3 regions of the Streptomyces sp. NBC_00273 genome follow, and region 1 is predicted to be linked to each of the others. Evidence: riboswitches for the same ligand, from Rfam matches in the RefSeq annotation. Region 1 holds a riboswitch; each other region holds the start of a gene.

The links. Region 1 has a riboswitch for cyclic di-AMP ahead of OG386_RS09780 (LysM peptidoglycan-binding domain-containing M23 family metallopeptidase). Riboswitches for the same ligand answer to the same signal wherever they lie in the genome.
Region 2: it holds a riboswitch for cyclic di-AMP, as region 1 does, so the genes downstream of both, OG386_RS26275 (transglycosylase family protein) here and OG386_RS09780 (LysM peptidoglycan-binding domain-containing M23 family metallopeptidase) in region 1, are expected to answer to the same signal.
Region 3: it holds a riboswitch for cyclic di-AMP, as region 1 does, so the genes downstream of both, OG386_RS13620 (M23 family metallopeptidase) here and OG386_RS09780 (LysM peptidoglycan-binding domain-containing M23 family metallopeptidase) in region 1, are expected to answer to the same signal.

Annotation. Positions count from the first base shown of each region.
Region 1 covers NZ_CP108067.1:2,312,302-2,318,847, forward strand. Annotated here, with positions in the region: gene OG386_RS09770 (MBL fold metallo-hydrolase) at 1-112, opposite strand, end outside; gene OG386_RS09775 (SGNH/GDSL hydrolase family protein) at 222-1,007, opposite strand; gene OG386_RS09780 (LysM peptidoglycan-binding domain-containing M23 family metallopeptidase) at 1,171-2,136, opposite strand; cyclic di-AMP (ydaO/yuaA leader) riboswitch at 2,139-2,314, opposite strand; gene OG386_RS09785 (tyrosine-protein phosphatase) at 2,630-3,421, shown strand; gene OG386_RS09790 (aspartate aminotransferase family protein) at 3,462-4,880, opposite strand; gene hpnH (adenosyl-hopene transferase HpnH) at 4,877-5,908, opposite strand; gene OG386_RS09800 (phosphorylase family protein) at 5,914-6,546, opposite strand, start outside.
Region 2 covers NZ_CP108067.1:5,939,562-5,946,107, reverse strand. Annotated here, with positions in the region: gene OG386_RS26290 (DUF501 domain-containing protein) at 1-387, opposite strand, end outside; gene OG386_RS26285 (FtsB family cell division protein) at 444-932, opposite strand; gene eno (phosphopyruvate hydratase) at 1,032-2,312, opposite strand; gene OG386_RS26275 (transglycosylase family protein) at 2,604-3,329, opposite strand; cyclic di-AMP (ydaO/yuaA leader) riboswitch at 3,333-3,505, opposite strand; gene OG386_RS26270 (transglycosylase family protein) at 3,782-4,816, opposite strand; gene OG386_RS26265 (cytochrome P450 family protein) at 4,907-6,220, opposite strand; gene OG386_RS26260 (globin domain-containing protein) at 6,351-6,546, shown strand, end outside.
Region 3 covers NZ_CP108067.1:3,251,964-3,258,509, reverse strand. Annotated here, with positions in the region: gene OG386_RS13630 (M16 family metallopeptidase) at 1-1,184, shown strand, start outside; gene OG386_RS13625 (M16 family metallopeptidase) at 1,205-2,572, shown strand; cyclic di-AMP (ydaO/yuaA leader) riboswitch at 2,790-2,946, shown strand; gene OG386_RS13620 (M23 family metallopeptidase) at 2,959-3,762, shown strand; gene OG386_RS13615 (GntR family transcriptional regulator) at 3,949-4,626, shown strand; gene OG386_RS13610 (HPr family phosphocarrier protein) at 5,222-5,503, opposite strand; gene OG386_RS13605 (bifunctional acetate--CoA ligase family protein/GNAT family N-acetyltransferase) at 5,687-6,546, shown strand, end outside.

The sequences.
Region 1 (6,546 bases):
CGAAGTTCGGCGAGCGGCGGATCCGCTCCAGCCGGGCACCGGACGGGTCCGCACCGAAGGCTTCGGGCCGCAGGGCACGCAGCCGCGGACGCAAGGGACGGGAGCCGGTCAAAGCGCCTCCAGGGAGGATGGGGTCAGGATGGTCGTCGTTCTACGACCATCCCAACGCACACCGGCCCCGAAGGATTCCGCTTCCGGCTCCCGCGCCCTGCGGACAAGGCCTAGAGCGGCAGCAGGTCCGGCCGCTTCGCCTCCACGTGGTCCCCGGAGGACTCCCCGCGCAGCCGTCGGCCGATCCACGGCGCGAGGTGCTCGCGCGCCCACTGGATGTTGTCCCGGGTCACGTCCACCGAGCCGCGCGGCCGCTGCGGGGGCCACGGCTGGTCGGGGTCGGCCGGCACGTCCAGCCCGAGCACCTGCGCGGCGCGCAGCGCGACCCGCGTGTGTCCCTCGGGCGAGAGGTGCAGCCGGTCCGTGTCCCAGGCCCGCCGGTCCTGTACGGACTTCAGCGACCAGAGGTCGAGCACCGGGCAGTCGTAGCGGTCGGCGATGGCGCGGACGTGCGCGCTGTACGTCGCCACCTTGCCGCGCAGGTGCTTGAGCACCGGTACGCCCCGGGTGTCGAAGCCCGTGGTGATCATGACCTGCCCCACGGCCCCGGTGAGGTCGGCCACCGCCGCCTCGAACCGCTCCGCCACGTCGTCCGGGTCGGTGCCGGGCCGGATGATGTCGTTGCCGCCCGCACAGAAGGTCACCAGGTCAGGTGCGAGGGCCTTGGCCCTCGGGAGCTGGTCGGCCACGATCTGGTCGAGGAGCTTCCCCCGCACCGCCAGATTCGCATACCGGAAGTCGTGTTCTTCGCGCTGATCGGCCAGGAGCACGGCGAGCCGGTCCGCCCAGCCGAGAAAAGAATCCCCGGGTCCCGGGTCCCCCACGCCCTCGGTGAAGCTGTCCCCGATCGCCGCGTACGAGCCGATGGTCTTGAGTTTCGTCGTCGTCGCTGCCACGAGAACCCATCCTTCACTCCCGTAACCAACCTACGCCAACGTAACGAGGGGTTGACGGGCCGTGATCTATACCACGCGGGAGATAAGGAATAAGTACACGTGGGGCCGGGACCCCCCTCGGGTCCCGGCCCCACGCGTGTCGGTGCTCCTGCGGCGGGTGCCGTCAGAGGCTCGCGCCCTTGGAGCGGAGGTAGGCGATCGGGTCCATGTCCGAGCCGTAGGACGGGGTCGTGCGGATCTCGAAGTGGAGGTGCGGGCCGGTGGAGTTGCCCGTGGAGCCGGAGAGGCCGATGGCCTGCCCCGCGGTGACGCTCTGGCCGGAGGAGACGGAGAGCTGGGACAGGTGGGCGTACTGGGAGTACTTGCCGTCCGCGTGCCGGATGACGATCTCGTTGCCGTACGAGCCGCTCCAGCCGGCGGAGACCACGGTGCCCGCTCCGACGGCCTTGACGGTGGTGCCCATGGCCGCGATGAAGTCGACGCCGGTGTGGTAGCCGGAGGACCACATGGCGCCCGCGACCTTGTACTGGGTGGAGATGCCGCCGCTGACCGGGGCCACGAAGCCGGCGGCCGACTGCGGCGCGGCGGCGGGGGCCTCGGCCTGGGGCTCGGCGGCGGCTTCCGGCTGCGCCGGGGCGGCCTGCTCGGCCTGCTTGCGGGCCGGCTTCGGCGCGACCGGCGCGACCGGCTCCGCTTCGGCTTCGGGGGCCGGGGCGGCCTCGGCCTCGGCGGGAGCCGCCTCGCCGGGACCGCCGAGGGTGAGCTTCAGGCCCGGGTGGATCAGCGACGGGTTGCTCCCGACGGCCTCGCGGTTGTCGGCGTACAGCTGCTCCCAGCCGCCGGACAGGTGGCGCTCGACAGCGATCTTGGAGAGGTAGTCGCCCGGCACGACGGTGTAGACGGTCGGCGCGGCCTGCACGGCGGCGACGGGGGCCGCCCGCAGGGCGACGGGGGCCTGCGGCGCCACCGCGGGGGTCACCGCGGGGGCGGCGGCCGGGGCGCCGGCCGCGTGGGCGCCGGCGGCACCGATCAGCGGCAGCGCGAGGGCCGCGCCACCGGTTCCGGCGACGGCGAAACCGCGGGAAAGGGAAAGGGACTTGGGGCGGCGGTGCTTACCCTTTGCAGGCATGACGAATTCCTCTCCGGCGCCTGCGAGGTGAGCTGTCGGGTTCGGACTGGAGATGTCCGGCCATACATGTACGGGACATGCACGCCTTCACCCCGAGCCGTCCCGGCGAATGGATCTCCGGGTCGGCGGCTTACCTGGTTCCCCCGCTCCTGCCGCGCGAATAGGTCGGATGCGGTTTCCGGGAGGCGGCAGGATTTGGCGGTCCACCCGGATCGATCGCGAAGGTAATCCCTTGCGACCACGGGGAACAAGCCGTGAATTCCCTGACGGAATAACAGGCATGAGGGACCGCCGGAATTACCGTCACCCTGTGTCCATTCCCCACCGCCAACAACCGCCCCGGCGGGGCCATTCGCCCTTAGCGATCAGGCACTCACGGTCACCGTATGATCTGGCTCACGGGGACGTGCCCGATCTCGCCTCCGGATATGGCAAGTTGGCGCCAAGTAGTGTAATTCGGACAGAGGGCCCAGGACGTGGCGGAGGAGTTGCTTTGACCCAGCAGATACAGGAGCCGGAGCTGTCCGGAGTGCGCAATTTCCGCGATGTGGGCGGATTGCCGACTTCTGACGGACGAACGGTCAGGACGGGACGACTGTTCCGAAGCGGACATCTCGCACATGCCACCGAAAGCGATGCAGAGTTCCTCGCCTCGCTCGGTCTCCACACCATCTTCGACTTCCGCAACGTCGCCGACCACGCCCTGGAGGGGCCGGACGTCGAGCTGCCCGGTGTCCGGAACGTCAACATCCCGCTCTCGGACCCGGCCGACGGACGGGAGTTCTGGCGGCTGGTCCGCGACGGCGACCTCGCGCAGCTGCGCGAGATCCTGGGCGACGGCAAGGCGGCCGCCCGGATGTCGAACTCGTACCGCGGGATCATCCGGCAGCGCACCGCCGAGCACGGCCGGGTCGTGCACGCCCTCGCCGAGGACAGCGTCCCCGCGCTGATGCACTGCGCGGCCGGCAAGGACCGGGCCGGCCTGTCGATCGCCGTCACCCTGCTCGCGCTGGGCGTCGAGCGGGAGGCGATCGTGGCGGACTACCTGGAATCGAACGCCCCGCACCGCCGCTACCGCGTGCGCCGCACCGACGAGTCGGCGGCCGCCCGCTCCCCCGAGGTGATGGAGCTGCTCGCGCCGCTCTTCGACGCCCGCGCCGAGTACCTGGTGGCCGCCTTCGACACCATCGACGAGCTCTGGGGCGGGGTGGAGCGCTATCTGGCGGAGGGCCTCGGGCTGACGCCCGAGACCCTCGACCGACTGCGCGACCGGCTCCTGGTCTGACGCGGCGGGGACCGGCGTCCCCCACGGGGTGGGCGGGCCGTCAGCGCGCCGCGACGGCCTGCTTCACCAGCGTCCTGCCGAAGTCCCAGATCAGCCCCGACCCGCCGTGCGCCTCGTCCATGACCTCGCGGAAGGCCCCGACGAACCGGTCCACGTCCGCCTCGTCCACGATCAGCGGCGGGATCAGCTTGATCACCTCCAAGTGGTCCCCGGAGACCTGGGTGAGGATCCGGTGCTTCTGCAGCAGCGGCACCACGACCATCTGCGCGAAGAGCCCCTTGCGGGCCGCCTGCAGCATGGTCCACCGGCTGCGCAGGCCCAGCGAGGACGGCCGGCCGAACTCGATGCCGATCATCAGCCCGCGCCCGCGCACCTCGTGCAGCAGCTCGTACTCGTCCACCAGCGCGGCGAGCCGCCCGCGCAGCAGGTCGCCCGTGGCCCGGGCGTTCGCCACGACCTCCTCGTCCTCCATGACGGACAGGACCGCGAGGCCCGCCGCCATGGCCTGGGCGTTGGAACCGAAGCTCGCGGAGTGCACGAGCACCCGGTCCATGGACGAGTAGACCTTCTTGAAGATCCAGTCCTTGCCCAGGGTCGCGCCGACCGGGACGTATCCGCCCGAGAGCGCCTTCGCCACGCACACCAGGTCAGGTTCCACGCCCGGTTCGTGCTGGTACGCGTAGAAGTCCCCGGTGCGTCCGAGGCCGGTCTGCACCTCGTCCGCGATCAGCAGCGCCCCCCGCCGGTGCAGCATCTCCTGCGCGGCGAGCAGGAATCCCGGCGGGGCGGCCAGGACCCCCTTGCCCTGGATCGGCTCGACGACGAAGGCGGCCACGTCCCCGCGCTTCAGCTCGCGCTCAAGTGCCGCGAGGTCCCCGAGCGCGATCCTCGTGTCGGGGAGCAGCGGTGCGAAGCCGTCGCGGAACCCGTCTTCCCCGTTCACCGAGAGGGAGCCCGTGGTCAGCCCGTGGAAGGCGTGGTCGCAGTAGAGGATCCTGGGGCGCCCGGTGGCGTACCGGGCGAATTTCAGGGCCGTCTCCACCGCCTCGGTGCCGCTGTTGCCGAAGAAGGCCCGGTCCAGGTGCGGGCTGTACGAGAGCAGTTTCTCGGCCAGCAGACCGGGCAGCGGCTGGCAGTCGAACCGGGTCAGGTCGGCGAGCTGGGCGTCCAGGACGTCGTGCAGGGCCCGGCGGACGACCGGGTGGTGCCGGCCCAGGCCCATCACTCCGAACCCGGCCAGCATGTCCAGGTAGTCGTTGCCCTCCGCGTCCCAGAAGTGGGCACCCTCGGCCCGCTCGTAGACCTTGTCGAAGCCGATGGTGTGCAGCATGCGGGGCAACTGGTGGTTGAGGTGCCGGGCGTGCAGCTCGTACCGCTCCGCGCCGCGCTCGGCCAGCAGGGCGCCGAGGTCGAAACCCGGGCCCCGGCCGCCCCCTTCCGCCCCCGGCCGCCCGCTCATGCCGACTTGTCCCGGTTGCTGGCGATCGTTTCCCGGGCCGCGCGCAGGGATTCCTTCAGGGAGCCCATGGTGGCGAGGACGGCGGTCGGCTCGTAGCCGCAGTGCGCCATGCAGTTCGCGCAGCGCGGGTCCTTTCCGCGGCCGTACTTGTCCCAGTCGGTGTCGTTGATGAGCTCGCGGTACGTCGGTACGTAGCCGTCGCTCATCAGATAGCAGGGGCGCTGCCAGCCGAAGAGGGAGTAATTCGGAATGGCCCAGGCCGTGCAGGGGAAATCGGCTTTCCCTTCCAGGAAGTCCAGGAAGAGCGGGGAGTGGTTGAGCCGCCAGCGCCGCCGGTTGCCGCCCGCGAAGGCCTTCCTGAAGAGTTCTCGGGTCTGTTCGACGCCCAGGAAATGCTCCTGGTCGGGGGCCTTTTCGTAGGCATAGGCGGGCGAGATCATCATTTCGTCGACCTGGAGGTCGTCATTGAGGTAGTTGAGCACCTCGATGATCGTCTGCGGGGTGTCGGTGTTGAAGAAGGTGGAGTTGGTGGTCACCCGGAACCCGCGCTTCTTCGCCTCCTTGATGGCGGCGACCGCCTCGTCGAAGACGCCTTCCTTGGCCACCGACTCGTCGTGGCGCTCGCGCAGGCCGTCGATGTGCACGGCGAAGGCGAAATACGGGGAAGGGGTGAACTTCTCGATCTTCTTGCGCAGCAGCATCGCGTTGGTGCAGAGGAATACGTACTTCCGCCTCGCTACCAACTGCCGGACGATCTCGTGGATCTGCGGGTGCATCAAGGGCTCGCCGCCCGCGATGGACACCATGGGCGCACCGGACTCCAGCACGGCGCCGACCGCCTGGGCGACCGGCATGCGCTGCTTGAGCACCCCGGCCGGGTGCTGGATCTTCCCGCACCCCTCACAGGCCAGGTTGCAGGCGTAGAGCGGTTCCAGTTCGACGATCAGCGGGAACTTCTCGCGCTTGCGGAGCTTCTGTTCGAGAAGATACGTCCCGACCCTGATGGACTGGCGCAGCGGCATGGCCATCTGGCTCACCTCCTGGGGAGCAGCAACGAACGGTGCCATTCATGAAACGCGGGCAGTACGGCACGCAGGACACGGAAGGCCGATATTCCCCCGCGAACCGTGCCGATACGGACGAGCTCGTGCTCCGGAGCGTCCACGATCACCCGGACGGCCGCAACCGGACGACCGCCGCCCCGGCTGGCGGTCCACAAGGTGGCCGCGGACTCCATGTCGACCGCGATGGCGCCGGTGGCGCGCAGGTGCGCGCGTTCCTGGCCGCGGACGACGTGGTCGGATCCGATCAGTGCGCCGCGGTGCACCGTCCGGCCCGGCACGGCCCGGGCCAGTGCTTCGGCGAGCACGGCGCTACCGGTGCAGGTGACGGTCCCCAGCGGGTCCCGGGTCTCCTCGGCGACGACGAGGTCCCCGGGGTGCATGCCGGGGACCAGCCCGGCGCAGAACCCCGTCGCGAGGACGGCGGCGAGGTCCAGTCCCGGCCGGTCCAGTGCCCGGCCGACGGCCCGCTCGGCCGCGCGCGGACCCATCCCGGTGCGCAGCAGGACGTGCCCGCCGGCCGACCCGCGCCCCTGGCCGCGGCAGGCGCTGCGCAGCGCCGCCTGCTCGATGCGCAGCGCGCAGGCCACCAGCAGCGGGTCGGG
Region 2 (6,546 bases), 3.6 Mb from region 1:
CCGGTCCGGCATGCCGCCGGCGCTCGGGAAGCCCTGGAGCACCTCGATGGCGTCGCGCCGCTGGATGTAGTCCTCGTGGGCGGCCTGGTAGGCGGCGGCCAGTTCCTTGTCCTCGGCGAGCCGGGCCTGCATCTCCTTCATCACGCCGTTGGCCTCCAGCGTGCCGATCGCGGAGGCCGCGCGCGGGCACGTCAGGTAGTACAGCGTCGGGAAGGGGGTGCCGTCGGGGAGCCGCGGGGCGGTCTCCACCACGTCCGGCTGCCCGCAGGGGCAGCGGTGCGCGATGGCGCGCAGCCCGCGCGGCGGGCGGCCGAGCTGCTGCTCGAACGCCTCGATGTCCGCGTCGGTCGGCTCGGTCCGGTCGGTCTGGGGCGGGGGCGTCTGCATGCCTGGAGGAAGTCTCTTCGTTCTCGTGGATGGGTGCTGCGGTACGGCGGTACGGATCACTCGCCGGGGCGGTCGGCCTTGTCGACGCCGTCCCAGACGTTGGAGTACCAGGGGCGGTCGGAGCCGGCGTGACCGGTCCGGTGCGGCTGTGGGGACTGGGCCCCGGGGTCGCTCATGATGTAGCCGATCTCCCCCGGGCGCAGGAAGTGCAGGTGCTTGCGCGCCTGCTGCTCCGCGAAGGCGTCGTCCTGCCAGCGGGCCTTCTCGTCGCGGAGCCGCTCCAGGCGGTCCCGCGCGGCCGCGGCGGCCCGCTGCTGCTTCGCGATCTCCGAGCGCTGGGAGACGTACTGGCGCATCGGATACGCGAGGGCGACGACCAGCGTACAGAGGACGAGCACCAGGAGCGCGGCGCGGCCGGTGAGCCGGCTGCGGCGGACCTGACGCCGCGACTGCGACCGGTAGACGTGGGCGGCGGTCCGCTCGCCGAGCTGCTTGAGCCTCGTCGCGGTGGAGAAGGTGGAGAACCGATCCCGGTTCCCGGCCATTGGTCCGCCTCCCCTAGGTACGCACTACGCAATACGTCCCCGCACACGGTACGGGACCGAGTGCGGGGACGTACGGAGGCCAGCCCCTCAGGGGGGTGATTAGCCCTTGAAGCGCGGGAAGGCGCTGCGGCCCGCGTACACCGCGGCGTCGTCGAGGATCTCCTCGATGCGCAGCAGCTGGTTGTACTTGGCGACGCGGTCCGAACGGGCCGGGGCGCCGGTCTTGATCTGACCGCAGTTCACGGCGACGGCGAGGTCGGCGATGGTGACGTCCTCGGTCTCACCGGAGCGGTGGGACATCATGCACTTGAAGCCGTTGCGCTGGGCCATCTCGACGGCGTCCAGGGTCTCGGTCAGCGAACCGATCTGGTTCACCTTCACGAGCAGGGCGTTCGCGGAGCCCTCCTCGATACCGCGGGCCAGACGCTCCGGGTTCGTGACGAACAGGTCGTCACCGACGATCTGGACCTTGGCGCCGAGGCGGTCGGTGATGGTCTTCCAGCCGTCCCAGTCGTCCTCGAACAGCGGGTCCTCGATGGAGACCAGCGGGTACGCCTCGACGAGCTCGGCGTAGTAGTCGGTCATCTCGGCGGCCGAGCGGGACTTGCCCTCGAACTCGTACTGGCCGTCCTTGTAGAACTCGGACGCGGCGACGTCGAGCGCGAGCGCGATGTCCTTGCCCGGGGCGTAGCCGGCCTGCTTGATGGCCTCGATGATGAGGTCGAGCGCGGCGCGGTTGGACTCCAGGTTCGGGGCGAAGCCGCCCTCGTCGCCCAGGCCGGTGGAGAGGCCCTTGGTGTGCAGGACCTTCTTGAGGGTGTGGTAGACCTCGGCACCCCAACGCAGCGCCTCGGAGAAGGACTCCGCGCCGATGGGGGCGATCATGAACTCCTGGATGTCCACGTTGGAGTCGGCGTGCGACCCACCGTTGAGGATGTTCATCATCGGAACGGGCAGCAGGTGCGCGTTCGGACCGCCGAGGTAGCGGAAGAGCGGAAGGTCCGAGGCCTCCGACGCGGCGTGCGCGACGGCCAGGGACACGCCGAGGATGGCGTTGGCGCCGAGCGAGCCCTTGTTGTCGGTGGCGTCCAGGTCGAACATGGCCTGGTCGATCAGGCGCTGCTCGGTGGCGTCGTAGCCGACGAGCTCCGGGCCGATCTGCTCGATGACGGCGAGGACGGCCTTCTCGACACCCTTGCCGAAGTAACGGTTGGGGTCACCGTCACGGAGCTCGATGGCCTCGAATGCACCGGTGGAGGCGCCGGACGGAACTGCAGCACGGCCGGTGCTGCCATCGTCGAGGCCCACCTCGACCTCGACCGTGGGGTTGCCTCGGGAGTCCAGGATTTCCCGGGCTACGACGACGTCGATGGACGGCACGAGCATCTCCTTCTGGGATGTGACGCTGAGTGTGCGGTGGCGTGTCAGGCCGTGGGATGGCCTTGCCGCCTAGAGCCTAACCGGCTCCGGGCACTGGGCCGCCCGACCGCCCGGACCCTGGGACGAAAAAGCGACCGAATACCCCCCTTCCGGGACATAGGTCGCTTGATCATCGGCGTTCAAGGGCCGCACGCAGCACCGCCCGGCGCGTGGGGCACGCGCCGGGCGGTGGAAATCATGCACGGGGTCAGCTGACGCCCCGTACATGTTCCCGTGGCTTTGCCGCAGTGTTCAGCTGAGCTTCAGCTTCTGTCCCGGGAAGATCAGGTCGGCGTCCGAGACGATGTCCTTGTTCAGCTCGAAGAGCTGCTGCCAGCCGCCCTTGACGCCGTTGGCCTCGGCGATGGTGCCCAGGGTGTCGCCCGTCTTGACCTCGTACGAGCCGTTGCCGGTCTTCGGCGCGACCGGAGCCTCGGTGCGCTCGGAGCGGGTGGTCGGAGCCTCGGGGCGCTTGGTCTCCTGCTTCGGCGCGGCCTTGGTCTCGGCCTTCTTGGTCTCGACCTTCGGCTGCGGCTTCGACTGCGGCTTGGACTGCGGCTTCGACGCCGGGGTCTCGGAGCCGCCACCGGTGTAGGCGGAGTTCGTCAGGCCCTTGCCGCAGGACGGCCAGGCGCCCTTGCCCTGGCTCTTGAGGACCTTCTCGGCGATGGCTATCTGCTGCGACTTGGAGGCCTGGTTGGCCTGCGCGGCGTACGACTTGCCACCGAACCCGGCCCACGTGGAGGGCGAGAACTGCAGACCGCCGTAGTAGCCGTTGCCCGTGTTGATGGACCAGTTGCCACCGGACTCGCACTGCGCGACCTTGTCCCACTCGGACGTGGTGGCGGCGCTGGCGGTGCCCGCGGCCATCAGGGGGGCGGCCACGGCCACACCGGCAACACCGGCGAGCGTGACGATCCGGACAGACCGCTCGATTGCAGTACCGCGACGGTGCTTGCCCTTGCCGGAAAGCAGCATGGAGTTTCTCCTCACCGACGCCTACGAGGTGAGCTGTCGGGTTCGGGCGAGTGAGTTGCCCGGTCGTGCGACCTAGCGCACGTCTTAACCCCAAGCCGGTGGCGTGACCGTCTCTCAACGGCCGCTCCCGGCACCTACCTTGGTTCCCCCGCTCCTGCCTTCGGCGCTTGACGCGACGACTGTTCCCCCCGTCCGCCGGCAGGATTCGGCGATGCGGTCGAAGGAGCTCGCGGTGGCGAGCGATTCAGAAGGTAGACAGGTCCCTCCCCGATGTTCAACGAGGAACATCGGGGAGAAACGGGCCCTACTTGCACTCCCCGCAGGGGCATTTGCGCAGGTGAGGGCGGGGTTTGCGGAAGCCCCGAGGCGGGACACGCCAGTTGACCGGAAGAGACACATGTCTCACTTACAGAAATCCGACATTCAACTCTTTCCGGATAACTGAACTGTCCTTAATGCGGGGTTAGATCCAGGTTCTGGCCGGGCTTGATGAGGTCGGCGTCCTCGCCGATGACTTGCTCATTGGCCTGGTAGAGACCGTTCCAGCCCCCCTTTACGCCCTTGGCAACCGCGATGGTCGCCAGGCTGTCGCCCGCCTGGACCGTGTAGGTGGGGTCCGACGCGGCGCCAGACGGGACCGCCGGCGCGGTCTCCGGCGCACCGCGGTGCTTGCCATTGCCCTCGACAGGAGTGGTGGAGGTGGTCTGCGGGACCTCCGGGTTCGCGGGGGCCGTCGGGTCGACCGGGGGCAGTCCCGGCGTGGTGGGCGAGGTGGTGGGCGCGGTCGGGTCCACCGGCAGCGTCGGCGCCGTCGGGTCGACCGGGGTCGGCGTGCCGGTCGGACCGCCCGGCTGGACCGGAGCCGTCGGGTCGACCGGAGGCGTCGTCGGGACGTCCGGCGCGGGCATGACGGGCAGTCCGACGGACGGCGCGTCGGGAATCAGGAACGGGGTGCTGGACGGGCTCGGAGCCGGGGCCGGGGTCGGCGAACCGTAGTCCGTGGACGGCTTGCCGCCGCCGGTGGACGGAACGGCGTCGTCCGGGCGGGACGGCGCGGGGGCGACCGGGCTCTTGCTGCCGGGCAGACCGGGGTCCACCTGCGCAGCGGGGCTCTCCTTGACCAGACCGGCCGAGGCCGCGCACAGCGGCCAGGCCTGCGGTCCCGTCGAGCCCAGCACCCGCTCGGCGACGGCTATCTGCTGGGAACGGCTCGCCAGGTCGGGGCGCTCGGCGAAGTCGAGCCCGCCGGCGCTCTGCCACTCCTCCTGGGTGAACTGGAGTCCGCCGTAGGCGCCGCTACCGAAGTTCGCGCTCCACGAGCCACCGCTCTCGCACTCGGCGACCTTGTCCCACGTCGACGTGTCGGCGGCGGTGGCGCTGGTGGCGGCCAACAGCGGCATGGCCAGCGCAGAGCCAGTGACTCCGGCTGTGACGACCAGCGCGGGGACCTGGCGGGGGCGTCTGTGACGGCCGTTCCCGGAGAGCATGAGGGATCACCTTTCGCATATAACAGCGGGGTAACGGCAGAACCTAGCGGCCTTCGAACGATTGTCACAAGTCAAGACTGAACCTGACTTTTAATCAGCTTTCGCGCAAGTGTTTTGAGCCGCGAATCGAACGGGAAGAGTACGCAGCCCCCGCATGATCAACCCCCCGCGCCAGCGCAGGTCTTGGGATGGAACGGCTAGTTCCAGATCGGGCAGACGCGTCAGCAAAGTCGCGAGGGCGGTCTGTCCTTCGAGCCGGGCGAGCGGCGCACCCAGGCAGTAGTGGATGCCGTGCCCGTATCCGAGGTGCTGGTTGTCGGTCCGGGAGAGGTCGAGGGTGTCCGGGTCCGCGAAGCGCTCCGGATCCCGGTCGGCGGCCGCGAGGACGACCAGGACCGGGTCGCCGGCCTCGATCCGCATGCCGCCCAGGGTCAGCGGCTCGGTGGCGAACCGCCAGGTCGCCAGCTCCACCGGACCGTCGTAGCGCAGCAGTTCCTCGACCCCGGTGGCCAGCAGTTCGCTCTCCCCCGCGGCGAGGGAGCGCTGGAGGCGCTCGCGCTGTCCGGGGTTCATGAAGAGGGAGTGGACCCCGTTGCCGATGAGGTTCACGGTGGTCTCGAAACCGGCGAAAAGCAGGATGAAGGCCATGGCGGTGGCCTCGCCCTCCGTCAGGTGGTCACCGTGATCGCTCGCCCGGATCAGGTCGGAGATCAGGTCGTCGCCCAGATCATCCCTTTTGCGGTGGATGAGTTCACCGAGGTAGGTCCGCATCTGCTTGACCGACCGGGCCACCCCACCGCGCGGACCGCCGCCGTGGCGGATCATCATGCCGGCCCAGTCGCGGAAGTCGTCCTGGTCCTCGCGCGGTACCCCGAGCATCTCGCAGATGGCGTAGATGGGGAGCGGGAAGGCGAACTCGTGAATGAGATCAGCCTCACCTCTCCCCGCGAACCCGTCGATCAGGTGGTCGGTGAGCGCCTGCACCCGCGGAGCGAACTCGGCGACCCTGCGCGGGGTGAAGGCCTTCGACACCAGCCGCCGCAGCCGGGTGTGGTCGGGCGGGTCGATGTTGAGCAGGTGCGTCATCAGCTCCGCCTTGCGCTCCCCCGGGATCCCGGTCTTGCCCTTGGCGTGCGCGGGCTCCGCGTGGTGCGCCGGATTCTTGCTGAGCCGCTGGTCGGCGAGGGCCTGGCGGGCGTCGGCGTACCGGGTGACGAGCCACGCCTCGACCCCGCTGGGCAGCTTGGTGCGGTGCACCGGGGAGTGCTCGCGCAGCCAGGCGTACGCCGGGTAGGGGTCGGTCGCGAACTCCCAGTCGAAGAGGGTGGGGCCCTCGGCGGAAGAGGTGTCGGCGGGAGTGTCCGCGGGGGTTTCGGCGGGGGTTCCGGAGGTCTGCTCGTGCACCTGATGACCGTATCCCGGCGCCGAACCCTCATCCGATATGGGTGGTTAGTCGCGGCTGTCCGTAGATCGGCCATCCCTTGACCTGAACTTCTCCGGCATTCCTACTTTCGGTTTTGTGGATGTCAGGATCTTGAAAAGCAGTTTCGCGGTGGTGGAGAGACGGGCCGAGCACGCCGTCAAGTTCTTCTACTCCCACCTCTTCTGGCACAACCCCGCGGTCCGCGCCCTCTTCCCGGACTCACTCCACGACATGGAACGCCAGCGGGACCGGCTCTTCGCCGCGCTCACCCACGTGATCGCCCGCCTCGACGACGAGACCCTCGGCC
Region 3 (6,546 bases), 940 kb from region 1:
GCCTGGCTCACCTCTTCGAGCACCTGATGTTCCAGGGGTCGGCGAGCGTACCCGGCAACGGGCACTTCGAACTGGTCCAGGGCGCCGGCGGTTCCCTCAACGGCACCACCAGCTTCGAGCGCACCAACTACTTCGAGACGATGCCGACCCACCAGCTGGAGCTCGCGCTCTGGCTGGAGGCGGACCGGATGGGGTCCCTGCTGGCCGCCCTGGACGACGAGTCCATGGAGAACCAGCGCGACGTCGTCAAGAACGAGCGCCGCCAGCGCTACGACAACGTTCCCTACGGCACGGCCTTCGAGCGGCTGACCGCCCTGGCCTACCCCGAGGGCCACCCGTACCACCACACCCCGATCGGCTCCATGGCCGACCTGGACGCCGCCTCCCTGGAGGACGCGCGCACCTTCTTCCGCACGTACTACGCGCCCAACAACGCGGTGCTCTCGGTCGTCGGGGACATCGACCCCGAGCAGACGCTCGCCTGGGTCGAGAAGTACTTCGGCACCATTCCCGCGCACGACGGCAAGCAGCCGCCCCGCGACGGCTCGCTGCCCGACGTCATCGGGGAGCAGCTGCGCGAGGAGATCGTCGAGGAGGTCCCGGCGCGTGCGCTGATGGCCGCCTACCGGCTGCCGCACGACGGCACCCGCGAGTGCGACGCCGCCGACGTGGCGCTGACCATCCTGGGGGGCGGCGAGTCCTCGCTGCTGCACAACCGGCTGGTGCGCCGCGACCAGAGCGCCGTCGCGGCCGGCTTCGGCATGCTGCGCCTGGCCGGGGCGCCCTCGCTGGGCTGGCTGGACGTCAAGACCTCCAGCGGGGTCGAGATCCCCGCCATCGAGGCGGCCGTGGACGAGGAGCTCGCGCGGTTCGCCGCCGAGGGCCCGACGGCCGAGGAGATGGAGCGCGCCCAGGCACAGCTGGAGCGCGAGTGGCTGGACCGGCTGAGCACGGTGGCCGGCCGCGCCGACGAACTGTGCCGCTTCGCGGTGCTGTTCGGCGACCCGCAGCTGGCGCTGACCGCCGTCCAGCGGGTCCTCGACGTCACCGCCGAGGAGGTGCAGGCCGTGGCCGCGGCCCGACTGCGCCCGGACAACCGCGCGGTGCTCGTCTACGAGCCGCTCGCGGCCGACGAGTCCGACCAGCACGACGACTCCGACGAGAACGAGGGGGCGGAGCAGTGAGCGACACGGCAGCCGTCACGATGACCTTCCACCCGCGCCCGCAGGCCGGCGAGCCGCAGCCGTGGGCCTTCCCGGCCCCCGAGCGCGGACAGCTGTCCAACGGGCTGACCCTGCTGCGCTGCCACCGGCCGGGCCAGCAGGTCGTCGCGGTCGAGGTCAACCTGGCCGCCCCGCTCGACGCCGAGCCCGAGGGCCTGGACGGCGTGGCGACCATCATGGCGCGGGCCTTCTCCGAGGGCACCGACAAGCACTCCGCCGAGGAGTTCGCGGCCGAGCTGGAGCGCTGTGGCGCCACCCTGGACGCGCACGCCGACCACCCGGGCCTGCGGGTCTCGCTGGAGGTACCGGCCTCCCGGCTGGCCAAGGCGCTGGGCCTGCTCGCCGAGGCGCTGCGCGCCCCCGCCTTCGCCGACGCCGAGGTCGACCGGCTGGTGCGCAACCGGCTCGACGAGATCCCGCACGAGCTGGCCAACCCGCAGCGCCGCGCCGCGCAGCAGCTCTCCAAGGAGCTCTTCCCGGCCACCCTGCGGATGTCCCGGCCGCGCCAGGGCACCGAGGAGACGGTCGCCCGGATCGACTCCGCCGCCGTGCGCGCCTTCTACGAGGCCCACGTACGCCCCGCCACCGCCACCGCGGTGGTCGTGGGCGACCTGACCGGCATCGACCTGGACGCCGTGCTCGCGGACACCCTGGGCACGTGGACGGGCAACACCGCCGCGGCCCTCCCGGTGCCGCCGGTGACCGCCGACGACACCGGCCGCGTGGTCATCGTGGACCGGCCCGGCGCGGTCCAGACGCAGCTGCTGATCGGCCGGATCGGGGCGGACCGTCACGACCGGGTGTGGGCGGCCCAGGTGCTGGGCACGTACTGCCTGGGCGGCACCCTCACTTCGCGCCTGGACAAGGTGCTGCGCGAGGAGAAGGGGTACACCTACGGCGTGCGCGCCTTCGGCCAGGTGCTGCGCTCCACCGCGGACGGCAAGGGCGCCTCGATGCTCGCCATCAGCGGCTCGGTGGACACCCCGAACACCGGACCGGCGCTGGAGGACCTCTGGAAGGTGCTGCGCACCCTCGCGGAGGGCGGTCTGACCGACGCCGAACGCGACGTCGCCGTGCAGAACCTGGTGGGCGTGGCCCCGCTGAAGTTCGAGACGGCGGCCTCGGTCGCGGGCACCCTCGCCGACCAGGTCGAGCAGGAGCTGCCGGACGACTACCAGGCGCAGTTGTACGCCCAGCTCGCCGCGACGGGCACGGTGGAGGCGACCACGGCGGTCGTCCAGGCCTTCCCCGCGGACCGGCTGGTCACCGTGCTGGTGGGCGACGCGGCGCTGATCGAGGAGCCCGTGCGGGCCCTTGGGATCGGAGAGGTCACGGTCGTCTCCAACTGACCGGCGGATGACGGCTCATTGAGGGCCGGCTGAAGGTTTCAGCAAGGGGTTCTGGTGACTTGGTCACCAGAACCCCTTTTGTCCGTTTAGTGGTGAGGTTGCTTTTATGTGGTGTGGCGTACGCAACAAAAAGCCGTGTCTGTTTGGCGATTGACTGATGATCCGCCTAGCGTCGGCCGTGCTGCCCGTCAGTTGTGCTCGCCGCACCCGCGGCACCGGACAGCGATCGCCGAGTCCCCGTCAGGCGCGAGCCTGGGGAGCCGGGGACCCACAGTCCCTGGGGTGAATCGGACTCCCTCGCAAGAGGAGGTCCGTAGGAGACCTTCCTGCTCCGAACCCGTCAGCTAACCCGGTAGGCGAGAAGGAAGGAAAGGATCAAACCCTTCATGGCGTTTGGCAGTCGTCCCGCTGGTACCGGTAAGCACCGTGGCTCCAGCCGCCTGAGCAAGAAGACCGCCGGTTACGCCGGTATCGCCGCGATCGCCACTACGGGCGTCGTCGGCTCCCTCGCCGCCCCGGCCTTCGCCGCGGACAACCACAGCAGCACCATCGGCCAGGACAACGGCCTGGGTGCCGTGGTCGTCGCCGAGGACCTTGCGGGCGACATAGCCGACCAGGCCGAGTCCCAGCACCGCGTCGCCGAGCAGGACGCCGTCAAGGCGCAGGCCGAGGCCGACGCGAAGCAGCGGGCCGCGGAGGCCAAGCGCCTCGCCGAGGTCAAGGCGAAGGTCGAGCGCGAGGCCGCCGAGCGCGCCGCCCGCGAGGAGGAGCGCAAGCGCCTCAACACCTTCGTCGCCCCGGTGGACGGCTCGTACGTCAGCACGCAGTACCACGCGGGCGGCGGCATGTGGTCCTCCGGCTCCCACACGGGCATCGACTTCCACGCCGCCTCCGGCACCTCGGTCCACGCGGTGGGCGTCGGTACCGTCGTCGAGGCCGGCTGGGGTGGCGCGTACGGCAACAACGTCGTCATCAAGCACAACGACGGCACCTACACCCAGTACGGGCACATGAGCTCGCTGAACGTCTCCGTCGGCCAGCAGGTCACCCCCGGCCAGCAGATCGGCCTGTCGGGCTCCACCGGCAACTCCAGCGGCCCGCACCTGCACTTCGAGGCCCGCACGGGCGCGCAGTACGGCTCGGACATCGACCCGATCGCGTACCTGCGCTCGCACGGCGTCAGCCTCTGACACCGCCCCGCACCGCTTCACCGAAGACCCCGGCTCCCCGAGCCGGGGTCTTTGTGTGTTGCGTCTTTGTGTAAATGTTTCGTATTTCTGGCCGCTCTCGGAAATTATCGTGTGTTGCAATAGAGTCGCAGCACGCGCATGTGCGTGCAATGAGGGTGGCAGTCGGAAATAGGCGGAGGTTCGGTCTTGCGTATTCCTGCGCACGCGGTATGCACAGCAATCCGCGACGACATCGTCTCCGGGGTGTTCGAGCCGGGCGGCCGGCTGACCGAGGAGGTGCTGGCCCGCCGGTACGGGGTCTCGCGCGTCCCGGTGCGCGAGGCCCTGCGGACCCTGGAGTCCGAGGGGTTCGTGACCACGCGGCGGCACGCGGGGGCCTGCGTGGCGGAGCCGACCGGGCAGGAGGCCGCGGACCTGTTGGAGCTGCGGATGCTCCTGGAGCCGCTGGCTGCCGCGAGAGCCGCCCGGCGGCGCACCGACGCGCACCTCAAGGTGCTGCGCGGGCTGGTCAGGCTGGGGCAGGAGCGGGCCAGGCGGGGCCAAGGCGAGGACCTGCGGTCCCTGGGCGGTTGGTTCCACGAGACGCTCGCGCAGTCCTCCGGCAGCCCCGGGCTGATCGCGCTGCTCACGCAGATGCGGCACAAGATCGCGTGGATGTACGTGGTGGAGGCGCCGGACCGGCCCGTGGAGTCCTGGGCGGAGCACGGGGCGATCGTGGACGCGGTGGCGCGCGGCGACGCCGAACGGGCGCGGGCGCTGACCGCGGCCCACGCGGACCGTGCGGCGGGGGCGCACCGGCTGCGGCTCCGCCCGGCGGTGAGCACTTCGCAACCTGCCGTAAACATGTCGAGCGTCCGGCATTAACAGCAGCCGTATACAAAGGGTGGGGTCGCGTGAATTCGCTGTACGGCGGCCTATGTGCCGTGCGTCGAAACAATTCGCCGTGCGGAATTCCGGCCGAGCTTAATTAGGCGTGCGCCGGGCCGGATATCAGCGGGCCCTTTTCGGCGAGCGGTATTTCTTCGGGGTTCGCGCTGCCCGCGGGGCCGCGGTCCCGCGGGGTGAGCGCACGGGGCGGGCCCGGGTGAGGCCGGGTGAGGCCGGAGGACTGCCCGGAGCCCGGCTCCTGGGGTGCGCCCCCGGAGTTGGGGACAGGCCCCGAGCGCGGCCCCCGAGTCGGCCTCCCGGTCCCCGAGCGCGGCCCCCGGGCCGGTGCCCGGCTCCCGAACGCGGCCCCCGGGCCGGAAGCCGGCCCTGAGCCGGAGACCGGACCTCGACTCCGAGACCGTCCCGGGACGGAGCCCGGCCGGCTCATGAGCCCGGCCCCCGGACCCCGAGCCCGAGCCCGCCCCCGGGTCGGACCCCGGCTCCGGTCCTCGGTCCGGGCTCTGGTGAACGACGAAGCCGCGGTCCCCCGGAGCGGGGCCGCGGCTTCGCGCGTGAAGTCGAACCCGAAGGGTCAGACGGTCTCGGGGAGCTCCTCGAGACCCTCGGCGACCAGCTTCGCGAGGCGGTCGAGCGCGGCGTCCGCACCCTCGGCCTCGGAGGCGAGGACGATCTCCTCGCCGCCCTGGGCGCCGAGACCCAGGACCGCCAGCATGGAGGCGGCGTTGACGGGGTCGCCGCCGGACTTCGCGATGGTCACCGGGACGCCGGAAGCGGTCGTCGCACGGACGAAGATCGAGGCGGGACGAGCGTGCAGGCCCTCGGCCCAACCAACGTTGACGCGGCGCTCTGCCATGGTGATGCCCTTCAGGTTCTTACGGTTGTCTAGACCAGTCTCTCACGGCACCCGGAATGCTCGGACCTACCTTCGGCCTGAATTTTCCGCCGTTCGGCCTTCCCCAGCTTGCCCTGATTCGTCCCGTCCTGCCGCGGCGCCGCGCGAGGGCTCCACGGCCCGATCCGGCCGTAAGGTAGGCCCATGACCATCGAGTCGGACCCCTCGTACCCGGCCCACTGGGAAGCCGATGTCGTCCTGCGCGACGGAGGCACCGCCCGGATCAGGCCCATCACCACCGAGGACGCGGGCCGGCTCGTCAGCTTCTACGAGCAGGTCTCGGACGAGTCGAAGTACTACCGGTTCTTCGCTCCCTACCCCCGGCTCTCCGACCGCGACGTGCACCGCTTCACGCACCACGACTACGTGGACCGGGTCGGGCTCGCCGCGACCATCGGCGGCGAGTTCATCGGCACCGTCCGCTACGACCGCATCGGCGCCGACGGCCGGCCCGCCTCCGGACCCGCCGACGAGGCCGAGGTCGCCTTCCTCGTCCAGGACGCCCATCAGGGCCGCGGGGTCGCCTCCGCCCTCCTCGAACACATCGGCGCGGTGGCCCGCGAGCGCGGCATCCGGCGGTTCGTCGCCGAGGTGCTGCCCGCCAACACCAAGATGATCAAAGTCTTCACGGACGCCGGCTACCAGCAGAAGCGCAGCTTCGAGGACGGCTCCGTCCACCTCACCCTCGACCTCGAACCCACCGCCGAGTCGCTCGCCGTGCAGCGCGCCCGCGAACAGCGGGCCGAGGCCCACTCGGTGCAGCGACTGCTGGCCCCCGGCTCGGTGGCCGTCATCGGAGTCAGCCGCTCCGGTGCGGGCGTGGGCGCGGCCGCGCTGCGCAACCTGCGCGACGGCGGCTTCCACGGCCACCTCTACGCCGTCAACGAGGCCGTCACCCGCGACCTGCTCGACGGCGTGCGGGCCTACCGCACCATCGACGCCATCGACGCTCCGGTCGACCTCGCAGTGATCGCCGTTCCGGCCGACCGGGTCCCCGAAGCGGT